One region of the Bacillus sp. NPDC077027 genome, then DNA from elsewhere that is predicted to be linked to it. Evidence: riboswitches for the same ligand, from Rfam matches in the RefSeq annotation. Region 1 holds a riboswitch; each other region holds the start of a gene.
What was found. Region 1 has a riboswitch for S-adenosylmethionine ahead of ACQKEZ_RS11490 (bifunctional homocysteine S-methyltransferase/methylenetetrahydrofolate reductase). Riboswitches for the same ligand answer to the same signal wherever they lie in the genome.
Positions count from the first base shown of each region.

Region 2: linked by a shared signal. The riboswitch ahead of ACQKEZ_RS13475 (phosphoadenylyl-sulfate reductase) and the one ahead of ACQKEZ_RS11490 (bifunctional homocysteine S-methyltransferase/methylenetetrahydrofolate reductase) in region 1 are both predicted to bind S-adenosylmethionine.
Region 3: linked by a shared signal. The riboswitch ahead of ACQKEZ_RS09055 (substrate-binding domain-containing protein) and the one ahead of ACQKEZ_RS11490 (bifunctional homocysteine S-methyltransferase/methylenetetrahydrofolate reductase) in region 1 are both predicted to bind S-adenosylmethionine.
Region 4: linked by a shared signal. The riboswitch ahead of ACQKEZ_RS06560 (methionine ABC transporter ATP-binding protein) and the one ahead of ACQKEZ_RS11490 (bifunctional homocysteine S-methyltransferase/methylenetetrahydrofolate reductase) in region 1 are both predicted to bind S-adenosylmethionine.

Region 1 is NZ_JBNNIO010000003.1:211,706-215,349, reverse strand. Features, by position in the region: gene ACQKEZ_RS11500 (CvfB family protein) at 1-583, opposite strand, end outside; gene ACQKEZ_RS11495 (YajQ family cyclic di-GMP-binding protein) at 826-1,317, shown strand; SAM riboswitch class I at 1,398-1,513, shown strand; gene ACQKEZ_RS11490 (bifunctional homocysteine S-methyltransferase/methylenetetrahydrofolate reductase) at 1,591-3,429, shown strand; gene metH (methionine synthase) at 3,413-3,644, shown strand, end outside.
Region 2 is NZ_JBNNIO010000003.1:588,926-592,569, forward strand. Features, by position in the region: gene pyrF (orotidine-5'-phosphate decarboxylase) at 1-200, shown strand, start outside; gene pyrE (orotate phosphoribosyltransferase) at 205-846, shown strand; SAM riboswitch class I at 993-1,097, shown strand; gene ACQKEZ_RS13475 (phosphoadenylyl-sulfate reductase) at 1,331-2,032, shown strand; gene ACQKEZ_RS13480 (inorganic phosphate transporter) at 2,045-3,109, shown strand; gene sat (sulfate adenylyltransferase) at 3,167-3,644, shown strand, end outside.
Region 3 is NZ_JBNNIO010000002.1:682,512-686,155, reverse strand. Features, by position in the region: gene ACQKEZ_RS09060 (right-handed parallel beta-helix repeat-containing protein) at 1-644, shown strand, start outside; SAM riboswitch class I at 1,131-1,239, shown strand; gene ACQKEZ_RS09055 (substrate-binding domain-containing protein) at 1,420-2,538, shown strand; gene ACQKEZ_RS09050 (sugar ABC transporter ATP-binding protein) at 2,598-3,644, shown strand, end outside.
Region 4 is NZ_JBNNIO010000002.1:184,870-188,513, reverse strand. Features, by position in the region: gene ACQKEZ_RS06575 (toprim domain-containing protein) at 1-16, shown strand, start outside; gene ACQKEZ_RS06570 (thioredoxin family protein) at 29-331, shown strand; gene ACQKEZ_RS06565 (SCP2 sterol-binding domain-containing protein) at 452-793, shown strand; SAM riboswitch class I at 895-1,005, shown strand; gene ACQKEZ_RS06560 (methionine ABC transporter ATP-binding protein) at 1,149-2,174, shown strand; gene ACQKEZ_RS06555 (methionine ABC transporter permease) at 2,167-2,835, shown strand; gene metQ (methionine ABC transporter substrate-binding lipoprotein MetQ) at 2,849-3,644, shown strand, end outside.

The DNA.
Region 1 (3,644 bases):
CTGTCACAGTTGAACCTAGTCGTGGTTCTTCTTTTCGTTCCGTATGATGAATAAATGCTCTCACGCCTGCATCCGTGATCATAAATGAACCTGTTGCAATCAATCTGTAAATGGTTCCTGTCAATTCCTTGTTCATTAATGTTTGCGGCGCTTCTGTAAATAGTTCGCTTATCACATCTTCTGTTGCTGGCTTTGCAAACATTCTGCCATAACTCGTTACTTTCAGCATACAGTAAAGAATATCTCCTTTTTGAGGCCAAACCTCTTCATAAGGCGGGAGATGTTCAGTTGCAACAAGTGCATCCTTGGACAATCCAACATCAACAAACACACCCATATCTTGCACCGAATCTACGACCTCAACCCAGCCATATGTATGTGCGTTAATCACAGGCTTTTTCATGGTTGCAGCAAGTCGTTCTTCATGGTCTACATAAAGGTAAACCTCTACTTCATCTTTGTCTTCAATCTCTTCCGTAATCTCACTATGATGCAAAAGAACGGATTCTTCACCATCTGTTAAGAAATAACCATACTCCATCTGCTTATCTATTTGTAAGGTCAACTGCTCACCTGGTCTCATGTTCTCTTCCTTCCTATCTGCCCTTTACTTCCACGGGCGTTCGTTCAACTTTTGGATACACTTTATTTTACTATACTTCGTCAAACATGAACATCACTGTTTCCTTCAATAAAATGAACAAACAACAACCTATTTATGCAGAGGGTTCCCACTTCCTTCTCATACATGACGTTATAAGGTTTCTTCCAGACCCATTGCATGTTAAGATAGACGCAATATCTGATTGATGGAGGTCATATGCCATGGCAAAAGAAAGTTCTTTTGATATCGTATCTAAGGTCGAACTACCAGAGGTACAAAACGCCATTCAAGCGGCATTAAAAGAAATTAAAACCCGCTATGATTTTAAAGGAAGTAAAAGTGATATCTCATTAGAGAAAGAAGAGCTCGTTCTCGTATCTGACGACGATTTTAAGATGGAACAGTTGAAGGATGTACTCGTCTCGAAGCTGATTAAACGAAATGTGCCAACAAAAAATATCGACTACGGAAAAAAGGAACATGCATTAGGCGGAACTGTTCGCCAACGCGGAAAGCTGATCAGTGGCATAGACAAAGACAATGCAAAAAAGATCAATTTGTTAATTAAACAATCAGGGATTAAAGTGAAATCCCAGGTTCAAGATGATCAAGTACGAGTAATAGGCAAAAACAAAGATGATCTTCAAGAAATCATCTCACTCATTCGCAAAGCTGATTTGCCTATAGATGTCCAATTTATAAATTTTCGATAAATTTCAAATTTCCCATTGATTAATCCCCATTTTTCCGATAAAGTAGATGAAAGTTCACTATTTGAAAATCCAATATTACTTTCTTATCAAGAGAGGCAGAGGGACTGGCCCTGTGAAGCCTCAGCAACCGGTGAAGTAGAACAAATTCTATGACCAAGGTGCTAAATCCAGCAAGCGACTGCTTGGAAGATAAGAAGAAGAGCTACGATAATAACAAAGTCTTCTTCTTATAAGAAGGCTTTTTTTGTTACATAGAAATAAAGGAGGAATATGATGGGGCTGTTAGATGATTTGCAGAAAAAAGTGTTGATTGCAGATGGTGCAATGGGAACACTCCTATATTCTTATGGCATTGACCGATGTTTTGAAGAATTAAATTTGTCAAAAGAAGAGGATGTGAAACGTGTCCACGAAGCGTATGTGCAAGCAGGTGCTGATATTATTCAAACCAACACATATGGAGCCAACTTTATTAAACTATCTCGTTATGGTTTAGAAGAAGAAACGAAGCGTATTAATGCGAAGGCTGTTCAAATTGCTCGTGAAGCGGCAGGCTCTGCATATGTCCTAGGAACAATCGGCGGTATTCGGACATTTAACAAAAATGCGTATTCACTTGATGAAATTAAAAGAAATTTTAGAGAGCAGCTATATCTCTTATTAAATGAAAAACCGGACGGACTTCTGCTTGAAACCTACTATGACCTTGAAGAAGCAAAGGCAGTCCTAGAAATTGCACGAAAGGAAACGAACTTGCCACTAGTAATGAACGTTTCCATGCATGAGCAAGGCGTGCTTCAGGATGGAACCCCGCTAAGTGATGGACTTGAAGCTCTTTCTTCCCTTGGAGCGGATGTGGTTGGCATCAACTGTAGGCTTGGCCCATATCATATGATCGAAGCGCTTGAAAGTGTCCCACTTTTAAAAGACACTCATTTATCAGTCTATCCAAATAGCAGTCTTCCTTCACTTGAAGAAGGACGCCTTGTCTATGATACAGATAATGATTACTTTAGAAAGAGTGCGCTTGAATTTAGAAATCAAGGGGCTAGAATTATTGGTGGTTGTTGCGGTACAACACCACAGCATATTCGAGCAATGGCAGAAGCGGTCAAAGATCTAGCACCGATCACTGAAAAAGAGGTAAAAGTCTTAAAAGAGGAAATCATCACTGTGCAGGATCAGCGTACAGAGCCAGGACTTGATGAGCTCGCAACTCAAAGGCGTTCGATTATTGTAGAGCTTGATCCACCTAAAAAACTGAATTTTGACAAATTTCTTGTCGCTGCAAAAGAGTTGAAAAATGCAGGAATTGATGCACTGACACTTGCTGATAATTCACTAGCTACACCACGGATTAGTAATGTTGCCTGCGGTGCGTTACTTAAACAACAATTAGATATGAGATCACTTGTCCATATTACATGTCGAGATCGGAATTTAATTGGGCTTCAGTCTCATTTAATGGGGCTAGATACACTTGGATTAACGGATATTCTAGCAATTACAGGTGATCCATCAAAAATTGGCGACTTCCCTGGGGCAACATCTGTCTATGATTTAACTTCCTTTGACTTAATCCGCTTAATTAAACAATTCAATGAAGGGCTTTCGTTCTCAGGAAAACCGTTAGGGAAAAAGACCAATTTTTCAGTTGCTGGCGCTTTTAACCCAAACATTCGTCACGTGGACAAAGCAGTTAAACGACTAGAACGAAAAATTGAGTATGGGGCAGATTATTTCATTTCACAGCCTGTTTATTCAGAGGAGCAGCTTGTGAAGATTCATGAAGAAACGCGTCATCTCACCAAACCAATTTATATCGGCATCATGCCACTTACGAGCAGCCGTAATGCTGAATTTATCCACCATGAAATTCCAGGTATTAAGCTATCTGATTCGATTCGCGAAATTATGGCTCAGGCTGGTGACGACAAAGTCAAACAGCGAGAAGAAGGGCTTGCGATCGCTCGTTCCTTACTTGATACAGCGTGCGAACTGTTTCACGGTATTTACTTAATTACACCATTCCTTCGTTCAGATTTGACGGCTGAACTGACAACTTATATTCACCAGAAAGAAAAGGAGCAACCACATGTCAACTATCACTGAACAACTGCAGAAGCGAATCCTTATACTTGATGGTGCAATGGGAACGATGATCCAAAGTGCTCATCTGACAGCAGACGACTTCGGCGGAGAAGAATATGACGGCTGTAATGAGTACCTGACCATGACAGCCCCTCACGTCATTACAAACATTCACCGAGATTATTTAGAAGCACATGCCGACCTCATTGAAACGAATACATTCGGCGCGACTAAAC
Region 2 (3,644 bases), 380 kb from region 1:
AGCACATTTCACCAGCCTTTCTGACAGTGACACCAGGGATTCGACTCGCAGATGATCAAACAGATGATCAAAAGCGTGTAGCAACACCCGCTTACGCCAAGAAGCAGGGCGTTTCTCATATTGTTGTCGGAAGATCCATTACGAAAGCGCATCATCCGACATTAGCTTATGAACAAATTTTAACAGAGTGGGAGAGGTAGATGCATGAAAACAAAAATCGCTAAACATTTATTACAGATTAAAGCCGTCTCATTAAAGCCAGATGAACCATTTACATGGGCAAGTGGCATCAAATCACCAATTTACTGTGACAATCGACTTACACTTTCATATCCAGAAGTAAGAAACGATATTGCTCAAGGATTAAAAGATGTGATTGACACACATTTTAAGCAGGCTGATATCGTAGCTGGGACTGCAACAGCAGGTATTCCACATGCTGCACTTGCGGCAGACCGACTTGGTTTACCTATGTGTTATGTCAGAAGTAAACCAAAAGCACATGGGAAAGGAAATCAAATTGAAGGGGTCGTATCACCTGGACAAAAAGTAGTTGTAGTAGAGGATTTAATCTCAACTGGAGGCAGTGTGCTTGAGGTTGTAGATGCGCTCAAGGCAGAAGGTTGTGATGTATTAGGAGTAGCTGCAATTTTCACATATGGGCTTCCGAAAGCGACAGCCGCATTTGAAAAGAAAGGCATACCGTATGTCACACTAACAGATTACGATACGCTCTCTGACGTGGCGCTTGAGCTTGGTGCTATTCAAGAGGCGGATATGAATAAATTAAAGCGTTGGAAACAAGATCCTGCGTCCACAACATGGATGGAGGAAACTGTTCAATGAGCTGTGCGATGATAGCACAGCTTTTTTGTAGGTCACCCCATGTTAAAAAATAGTAAAAAAGACTCAAATTGATAAAAAACTAATCCTATCAATAAAGTCGGGTTGACTTTTGTTTGAATTGTGTTAATATTTAATACAAATTAAAAATCTTATCCAGAGAGGTGGAGGGACTGGCCCGATGAAGCCCGGCAACCTGCTATTTGAGCAAGGTGCTACTTCCTACAAAATGAGTCTATTTTGAAAGATAAGGAATTTGTGAGCTTCCTCATCTTTCTTTCGGAATGAAAGGAAGTTTTTTTATTTTAATGGTGAGGAGGAAGAGGGGATTGAAGTGAAGCAGAACAATTATGAAGAGCTAATGAAAAGCATGGACTTTGGATCAAACACATTGATTGTTCATTCAAGTAGAAAAAAATGAAAAAATTCGGCTGAAGTAGCAGCATGATACGTGCGAAATTTACAATGCTCCGGAAGGGGAGAAAAAATGTTAACTTATGATAACTGGGAAGAGCCGTCCATTACATTTCAAGCGGACGATACGTATAAAGGGGCACTATCGGTATTAAAGTGGGCATATGGACATTATGGTGATCAGCTGATTTATGCATGTAGCTTTGGCATTGAAGGTATTGTATTAATTGATTTGATTCATAAGGTGAAAAAAGACGCGAGGATCGTTTTCTTAGATACAGGACTTCACTTTAAGGAGACATACGATACGATTGATGCGGTCAAGGAAAGATATCCAGGTTTAGATATTGTTCTTCAAACACCTGAACTTACTGTGGAAGAGCAAAATGAAAAACATGGCAACGAGCTTTGGGAGACAAATCCACAAAGCTGCTGTCATATGAGAAAGGTCATTCCGCTTCATCAAGCGCTGTCAGGTTATCCAGCTTGGCTGTCAGGTTTAAGAAGAGAGCAATCACCGAAAAGAGCGGGGACAAATTTTTTGAATAAGGATGAAAAGTTTCAATCTGTAAAGGTATGTCCTCTCATTCATTGGACATGGAAAGATATTTGGAGATATACGTCTAAACAAGAACTTGCGTATAATCCGTTACATGATCAAGGTTATCCAAGTATCGGCTGTGCACCATGTACACAACCGGCCTTCACAGCGGAAGACTTGCGTTCTGGCAGATGGACTGGTACGGCTAAGACGGAGTGTGGATTGCATGAATAAGGGAGAGTATTAATGGAAATCGCCGCGATTTTATTCAGTCTATTTTTCGCCCTAAATATTGGCGCAAGCGGAGCGGCAGCTTCTATGGGAATTGCCTATGGATCAGGTGCGATTAAAAAACCTATTTATGCACTCGTTTTTTGCGCATTTGGTATTTTAACAGGCTCTATCATTGGTGGAGGCGAGGTCGTCAAAACCATTAGCTCAGGCATTATGCCACAGTCTGTGATTACGCTTGAGATCGTTTGTATTATCATTGCATCTGCTGCGTTATCATTATTTATAGCGAATTTAATTGCGATTCCGCTATCAACAAGCGAAGTGACTGTTGGGGCAGTGGTTGGTGTTGCCATTGCGTACAAGGTGTTGTTTGTCAAATCAATTTTAGTGATTGTCTCTTTTTGGATCATCATTCCGTTTTTTGCATTTGCTTTCACTTATATCATGATTAAGCTTTCGGCGCTTCTTCCAAAAAGAAAGTTGTCAAAAAGAAGTGCAGGCATTCTTTCGATCATATTAATTATTAGTGGCTTTTTGGAAGCTTTTTCAGCTGGTATGAATAATGTTGCAAATGCGGTTGGACCTCTTGTTGCTTCGGGTGTCTTATCAGTGGGGCAAGGAACGCTTTACGGTGGTTTATTTGTGGCACTTGGTGCACTACTGCTTGGCAGAAGAGTTCTTGAGACAAACGGGAAGAAAATCACACGCTATCAAACAGGAGAAGGCATCTTGTTATCTAGTACAGGAGCAAGTCTCGTGATGGTTAGTTCCATATTCGGTTTACCCGTCCCATTAACACAAATTACATCCTCATCCATTATCGGACTTGGGATGGCAAAAAGCGGACCTAACATCTTTCATAAGCAAGTTGTGAAGAAAATGCTGAAAGTATGGATCGTATCTCCGTTTCTTTCATTAAGCTTATCCTACTTATTAGTCAGTCTGTTCTTAAAGGGAGACTATTATTCTATTTTTATCATGATAAGTGTCTTGTTTGCCTCTATAGGCGCTATTAGCCTAATGAAGGTTGTCAAAAAAGAAAGTAGCTCCATTCACGAGCAGGGCGGCGGAATATAACCTTAAATCTGACTATTAAGATCTAATAACTATGAACACTGAGAGGAAGATAAACAAATGAGTTTAGCACCACATGGTGGAATTTTAATTAATCGTATCAATGAACATTATGATATAAGTACTGTTTCCAAAGAAATTGAGCTAGATGCCATTTCATTTGCAGATCTTGAGCTTATTGCCATTGGTGGTTACAGTCCAATTGAAGGATTTTTAACACAAGTAGATTATGAAGCGGTTGTTGACAAGATGCGTCTAGCAAATGGAATCGTTTGGTCACTTCCAATCACACTGCCAATTTCAAAGGAAAAGGCATCAGACATCCATCAAGGAGATATCGTTCGTCTTTCTTATCATGGGACAGTTTACGGTGTGATAGAAGTCGAGGATCAATACACCCCAGATAAAGAAAAAGAAGCAGTGAATGTCTATAAAACAAATGATCAAAATCATCCAGGGGTAAAAAAGCTATTCGAACGTGGCGATACGTATATTGGCGGGAAAATTACACTCATCAAACGTAGTGAAAAACCGTTTC
Region 3 (3,644 bases), on a different contig from region 1:
AAAACAAAGTATATGAAATTTCCAGCTATGGAAACCCAGCGTACGGAAAGGAATTTTCCGCAGGTGGGATTTATGTCGACGGTGGAAAAGACATTGTGATTGAACACAATATCACACATCACAATGACATCGGAATTGAGGTGACAAGTGAGCATAAAGGGAAAATGGCAGAGAATGTCCGCATCCAATATAATCAGGTCTATCTCAATCGTTTTACAGGCATTTCGATTGGAGGCTATGATGAAAAAAGGGGCGGCACTTCTTATTCAACGATCTCACATAATGTTCTGTATAAAAATGATACAGCTGGTTTAGATGGCGGGCAATTCTTGATGCAATACAAATCAGTGCATAATAAAGTGACGAAAAATATCATGACGGCAAGCTCATCCCATTTTTTGATTGTCAATCTGTATCAAGTGAATGAGAAAAATCTATTTCAAAAAAACGTCTACGATGATCGGCAGGGGGCGGCTAAGTCAAAATGGGTATGGAAAGGAAAGGAGCTGAACGGGTATCAAATATACCGCAAAAAAAGCGGGCAAGATAAAGGTTCAGCATATCTTAATCCTTTATATATCAATGAAAAAAAATATGATTTTCGCTTGAAGTCAACATCACCTGCCAAAAAAATTGTTGAGTAGATAATAGGGTTTTTTGAAGGAACGATAAAAAGGCTAAACAATTAAGTGGAAGTGACAGAAAATGTACTTCCCGAACTGTCAGTTCAGGTGATCATTGTTTGAAAGACCAAGACCAGCCTAGCCAAATTTTCTCGATTCAGATGACATCTCATGATAAAACAGATCGAACTCATAAGGGATGTTGTCTTTGATGACAGCCCTAGTGCATGATCAGTGATTTGAATAAGGTTGGTCTCAGAATGAGTATGTTGAACGGCATTCATCAAAAAAGTCTGTTCATAACGGTACAAAACAAATTCAGCAAACATCATTCAGTACATTATCACTTCCAAATACTACCTGGCGGCTCAATGCTGTCAGGCTTTTTTAACTTTCTGTTCATGCAATTAAATGGGAATTTTGAAAATATTCTAAAAGGTTATTGACAATCCTTTAGTCCCCTATTAAAGTAAAGAGTACATTTGAACATGACAATTTGATAGTATTCTCTTATCAAGAGAGGCAGAGGGACTGGCCCGATGATGCCCGGCAACCGTTTCTAATTAGAAATTGGTGCTAATTCCTGCAAAGCTCAAGTAGCTTTGACAGATAAGAGAGGAAGACTTCCCGATAAATATCCATCTTTGACGGTAATGAAACCTCTCTTAATCAAGAGAGGTTTTTTTGTGTCTTATGACAAATATGGATACCTCATGTGGGTGAAAACCTGACAACTATTTACCCTAGTTTTCAGATGTGAAAAATAATAATAAACAACTTAAGGGGGAACTTAGGAATGAAACTTCGTTTATGGAAATCATCCATCTTGTTACTCATTGTCTTTACTTTAGTGTTAACTGGTTGTGGGGCGGGCTCAAGCGCAGGCTCAAAAGCGAAATCAAATGAAAAGGTGTCATTTGACAATGTGCCGAAACGGTTTGCAAAAGGACAGGGAGCAAAAATCAAAGTCATTCGAAAAATTGGCGGTGACGATCACACTGCACAATTTTTAGCTGGAGCAAAAGCAGAAGGAGAAGAAATGGGTTTTACAGTGGATGTGTATACAGCTAACGGAGACACAGCAAAATTCCATGATGCGATTGCGCAAGCACTTGAAGAAAACTATGACGGCATCATTATTTCACATGGTGACGATGACGCAACGGTTACTGATGTAAAAAAGTTAGCTGAGAAAGGAATTCCGGTGGTCGCATTTGACTCCAATCCTAAGCTCAAAGACATAAAAGGTGTGACAGTCACATCTCAGGATGATGAACAGCTTGCTAAACTTTCACTTGATTCACTTGTTTCTGATTTTAAAGGAAAGGCAAACATCGCTTATTTATGGGTAGATGGATTTCCACCAATGGTGAGACGCAACAAAGTATATAAAGAAACCCTTGAGAAAAATCCAGGCATTAAAGAGCTTGATCGCTTTGGGATTGCCTCATCCGATACATCTGTTCAAACGCAAAATGCAGTAGCTGCCATGCTGAATAAATATCCAAAGGGTAAACTTGATGCCATCTTTGCTACTTGGGATGCATTTGCAATCGGTGCTGCACGTGCATTAAAGGAGGCAGGCAGAACAGAAGTGAAAATCTACGGGATTGATGTATCAAATGCCGATCTTCAGGAAATGCAAGCAAAGGACAGCCCTTGGAAATATACAGCGGCGGTTGATCCCAAGCTCATTGGTGCTGTTAATCTAAGAATTTTAGCGAAGAAATTAGCAGGTGAAGATACGCCTGCATCATTCGACCTTGAGGCTTCACTCATTTCACAAAAGCAGCTACAAGACGCAGGCAAGGCAGTGAACATGGTGAACCTTGCTGAAGAAGTCAAAGGCTTTGGAACTTCGACAGCATTTGAAGAAGATTGGATCAAAACATTGAAGGGACATTACGCTAAATAACACCAATTGCACTCTCTTCTAAGCAGAGAGTGCTTCGTTTTTCAAAAAGGAGGATCAATATGTCAACGCCACTTGTAAATATGAAGCAAATATCGATCGAATTCCCTGGGGTCAAAGCGCTTGATCGAGTTGATTTCACACTCCAAAAAGGCACAGTTCACGCCCTGATTGGAGCAAATGGCGCTGGTAAATCCACCTTAATGAAGGTATTGGCAGGCGCACATCAGCATTACGAGGGAATTATTCAAATCAATGGGGAAAAACAAACAATCCGCTCACCGAAGGAATCCACTCTATACGGGGTGCAGACCGTGTATCAAGAGGTTGATACCGCACTTGTCCCGTATTTGACGGTTGGAGAGAACATGCTTATACACGAACTGGAACACAAACAGTTTGTCAGATGGAAGGAGCTACATCACAAAGCAACTAGCATCTTGAAGGAGATGCAAATAGACGTTTCCTCCAAAAGGCTTGTGAGCGAATTGACACTAGCAGAAAAACAGATGGTACTCATTGCTAAAGCCGTATCTACTAAGTGCAGTATCTTAATTTTAGATGAGCCAACAGCTCCGCTTAGCCACACAGAAACGAACAAGCTGTTCGCAATCATTCGTCAGCTAAAAGCAAATGGAACTGGAATTATCTTCATCTCACATCGTATGCCTGAAATATTCGAGCTATGTGATGAATTAACAGTGATGAGAAACGGGACGCATGTGGCCTCACATCATATATCCGAGACAAATACCAAGCAGGTCATCGAAGAAATGCTAGGCCAGAAAATGGAGGAACAGTTCCCAAGCAGACAGCCTCAGATTGAATCAACAGTCGTGTTTGAAGTAAAGGAGCTACATGATAGTGGGAAATTAAAAGACATCAGTCTTCATGTGAAAAAAGGAGAGATTGTTGGGATTGCAGGTCTCGTAGGAGCTGGAAAAACCGAGCTATGTAAAGCGCTCTTCGGTGCTTCCGAGAAGAAGAGTGGGATCATGAAACTCAATGGAAAAACCGTTCATGTGAATTCACCATATCAGGCTGTCAGGTCAGGGCTTGCCCTTGTTCCAGAGGAGCGCCGAAAGGAAGGCATTTTGACTGAGGAAACA
Region 4 (3,644 bases), on a different contig from region 1:
TTCGAAATATTTATGAGGGTGGACGCACATGAAAGACATTCAAGAACATGAATTAAAAAACATACAAGATGATATATTTCTTTTATACTTATACACACCTTTTTGCGGAACGTGCCAGCTCGCCAAGAAAATGCTCACTGTCGTAGATAAGATGCAACAGGACGTACCATTTTATGAAAATAACCTAAACTACTCTCCAAACATTGCCAAAGCACTAGAGATTGAAAGTGTGCCTTGCTATTTACTGTTTAAAAAAGGAGAACTTGTTAAAAAAGGTTACGCCTTTCATTCTGTTCCATATCTTCACGAAATGATTGAAACCGCTAAATAAAGCGGTTTTTTGTCATATTTCAAGCCATTCCTTTGTAAATTTGTCGAGTTATTTATAAAGGACTAGCAGATGTTGATAGAGAAATGTTATGTATAACCAAATGATAGGGAGGTTATACATGTGAAAAATGTCAATGCCAATGGAAATGCAAAGCAACGCTTTCTGTTAAAGCCGTTGCTCTCATCATCATCCTTGAAAATCACATTTGAAGCGGAATCGGATTCTTGTACTCTGATTGTGGATGAACGTGGTCAAGTAGAAAAACTACCTACAATTGAGTTATCAGACCTCACTTTCTACGGCGAGAAAAAGGAGATTCTCCAATTATTAGATGGGGATTTATCCTTACAGCAATTAATAAACCGGGGTCAAGTGAAGGTAAAAGGGTCCTTTCGAGCCTTATTAAGACTAGAAGCAGTCCTTTGGCTTACAAACGGATTTTTCAGGAAAATGATAACTTAGTTGTTTACTGGGAGATTAGCGATTTACAGCGTTGACATATCTCAATTAGCATGTTATCCTACGTTAGGAAAAGAAGATCATCACATAAAACAACATAATTTCTCTTATTAAGAGAGGTGGAGGGACGTGCCCTATGAAGCCCGGCAACCGTCAGCATAAAGCTGAAATTGGTGCCAATTCACTCAAAGCGAGCTCGCTTTGAAAGATGAGAGAAAGGCGTATTTTAGATAAAAGGCCTTTCTGCTTGTGTTGCAGTTAGGTCTTTTTTACTGACCTTGAGCCTATAACTCATAATGAATAAACCTTCGTATGTGATGGCACGTATAGATTCAGCAAGAAAGCAGGTGATCAGACTGTGATCCATTTACAAAATGTATCAAAAACATACCATTCAAAAAATGGAGATGTCGACGCAGTAAAAGACGTTAATCTATCGATTGATAAAGGTGAAATATTCGGAATTATCGGCTATAGTGGTGCAGGGAAGAGCTCTCTGATCAGACTACTAAACGGTTTGGAATTGCCAACAGAAGGCACAGTCGAAGTAGCGGGTAATAAAATAAATGACATTTCAAGTAGTAAGCTTCGAAAAGCAAGACAGGAAATCAGCATGATTTTTCAGCACTTTAACTTACTCTGGTCAAGAACTGTCAGACAAAACATCATGTTCCCACTTGAAATTGCCGGCGTTCCGACGTCAAAGCGGATTGCTCGTGCAAATGAACTAATTAAACTGGTCGGATTAGAAGGAAAAGAAAACGTCTATCCATCTCAGCTTAGTGGGGGACAAAAACAACGTGTCGGGATTGCAAGAGCACTTGCAAACGATCCAAAGGTTCTCCTTTGTGATGAAGCAACCTCAGCACTTGACCCGCAAACAACAGATTCCATTTTGGAACTGCTTGCGGATATTAACAAACGATTAGGCTTAACCATCGTCCTGATCACACATGAGATGCACGTCATTCGTAAAATCTGCCATCGTGTAGCTGTCATGGAAAATGGTCGAATTGTAGAAGAGGGCGAAGTTCTTCGCGTCTTTAGACAGCCAAAGGAAGAGATGACAAAGCTATTTGTGAAACAACTCGCTGATCCGGAGGAAGCTCAAGAAACGATTGAACATGTGTTGGAGCGAGTAAAAGAAGGAAAGGTCGTTCGTTTATCCTTCATTGGTGATTCTGCGGAACAACCGCTCATTACAGAAATCATTCGAGAGTTTCAAGTGGATGTGAACATCCTTCAAGGGAAAATCTCGCAAACGCAGGAAGGTGCGTTTGGAACACTTTTTATCCATATTAATGGAGAAGAAGCTGAGGTTCAAAAAGTCATCGCCCATATTCAAAGCAAACAGGTAGAAATTGAGGTGATGACAAATGTTTGAGAAATGGTTCCCAAACGTTCATTTAGATGTCATTTGGAATGCAACTAGTCAAACGATCTATATGACACTCATTTCTCTCGCTTTTGCTTTTGTGATCGGAATATTGCTAGGTCTATTGCTATTCCTAACTGGAAAAGGCGGATTATGGGAGAATAAGCCGATTAGTGTCATCATCGGTGCAATCGTGAATATTTTCAGGTCGATTCCCTTTATCATTTTAATTATACTTTTATTAGGATTTACAAAGCTAATAATGGGCACGATTTTAGGTCCAAATGCAGCACTTCCTGCACTTGTCATCGGCTCAGCACCGTTCTATGCTCGTCTTGTGGAAATCGCATTGCGAGAAGTAGATAAAGGTGTCATTGAGGCAGCAAGATCAATGGGCGCTAAAACAACGACCATTATATTCAAAGTGCTTCTTCCAGAGTCGCTGCCGGCCCTTATTTCTGGAATTACTGTGACAGCAATCGCACTGATTGGATCAACAGCCATTGCTGGAGCTATTGGTGCAGGCGGTCTTGGAGATTTAGCTTATGTTGAAGGCTATCAATCTGGAAACACTGACGTGACACTCGTCGCAACTGTATGTATATTAATCATCGTGTTTATTATCCAAATCATCGGTGATTTTATAACTAATAGAATTGATAAACGTTAAGGAGGAAATATAAATGAAGAAATTGATTTTAAGTGCTCTATTTCTTGCTTTTGCAGGGATTTTAGCTGCTTGTGGTTCATCTAACAACACGAGTGATTCTGACAACAAAACGATTACGGTTGCTGCTTCAAAAACACCTCATGCTGAGATTCTTGAAGAAGCGAAGCCACTTTTAAAAGAAAAAGGCTATGATCTAAAAGTAAAGGTACTCAGTGATTACAAAATGTACAACAAAGCATTGTCTGAAAAAGAAGTGGATGCAAACTTCTTCCAACATATTCCTTACTTGAATGAAGAAAATAAATCGAACAAAGATTACAATTTAGTGAGTGCTGGTGCAGTACACCTTGAGCCATTTGGTATTTACTCTAAGAAATACAAAGCTGTCAAAGATATTCCAAACGGTGGGACAATCATCATGACGAACAACGTAGCAGAACAAGGACGTATGCTTACTCTTCTTCAAAATGCAGGCGTCATCAAGCTTGATCCGAAAGTAGATACAATTGAATCAACTGTTGAAAATATTACAGAAAATCCAAAAAACTTGAAGTTCAAAAAGATCGCTCCTGAACTTACAGCAAAAGCGTATGAGAACAGTGAAGGCGACGCAGTCTTTATTAACGTGAACTACGCCATTCAAAACAAATTGAACCCAAAAACGGATTCTATCGAACTTGAATCAACGAAAAACAACCCATATGCAAATATTGTTGCTGTTCGTAAAGGTGATGAGAAGTCAGATAAAATCAAAGTATTAATGGAAGTTCTACACTCTGACAAAATTAAAGAATTCATTGATAAAAAAT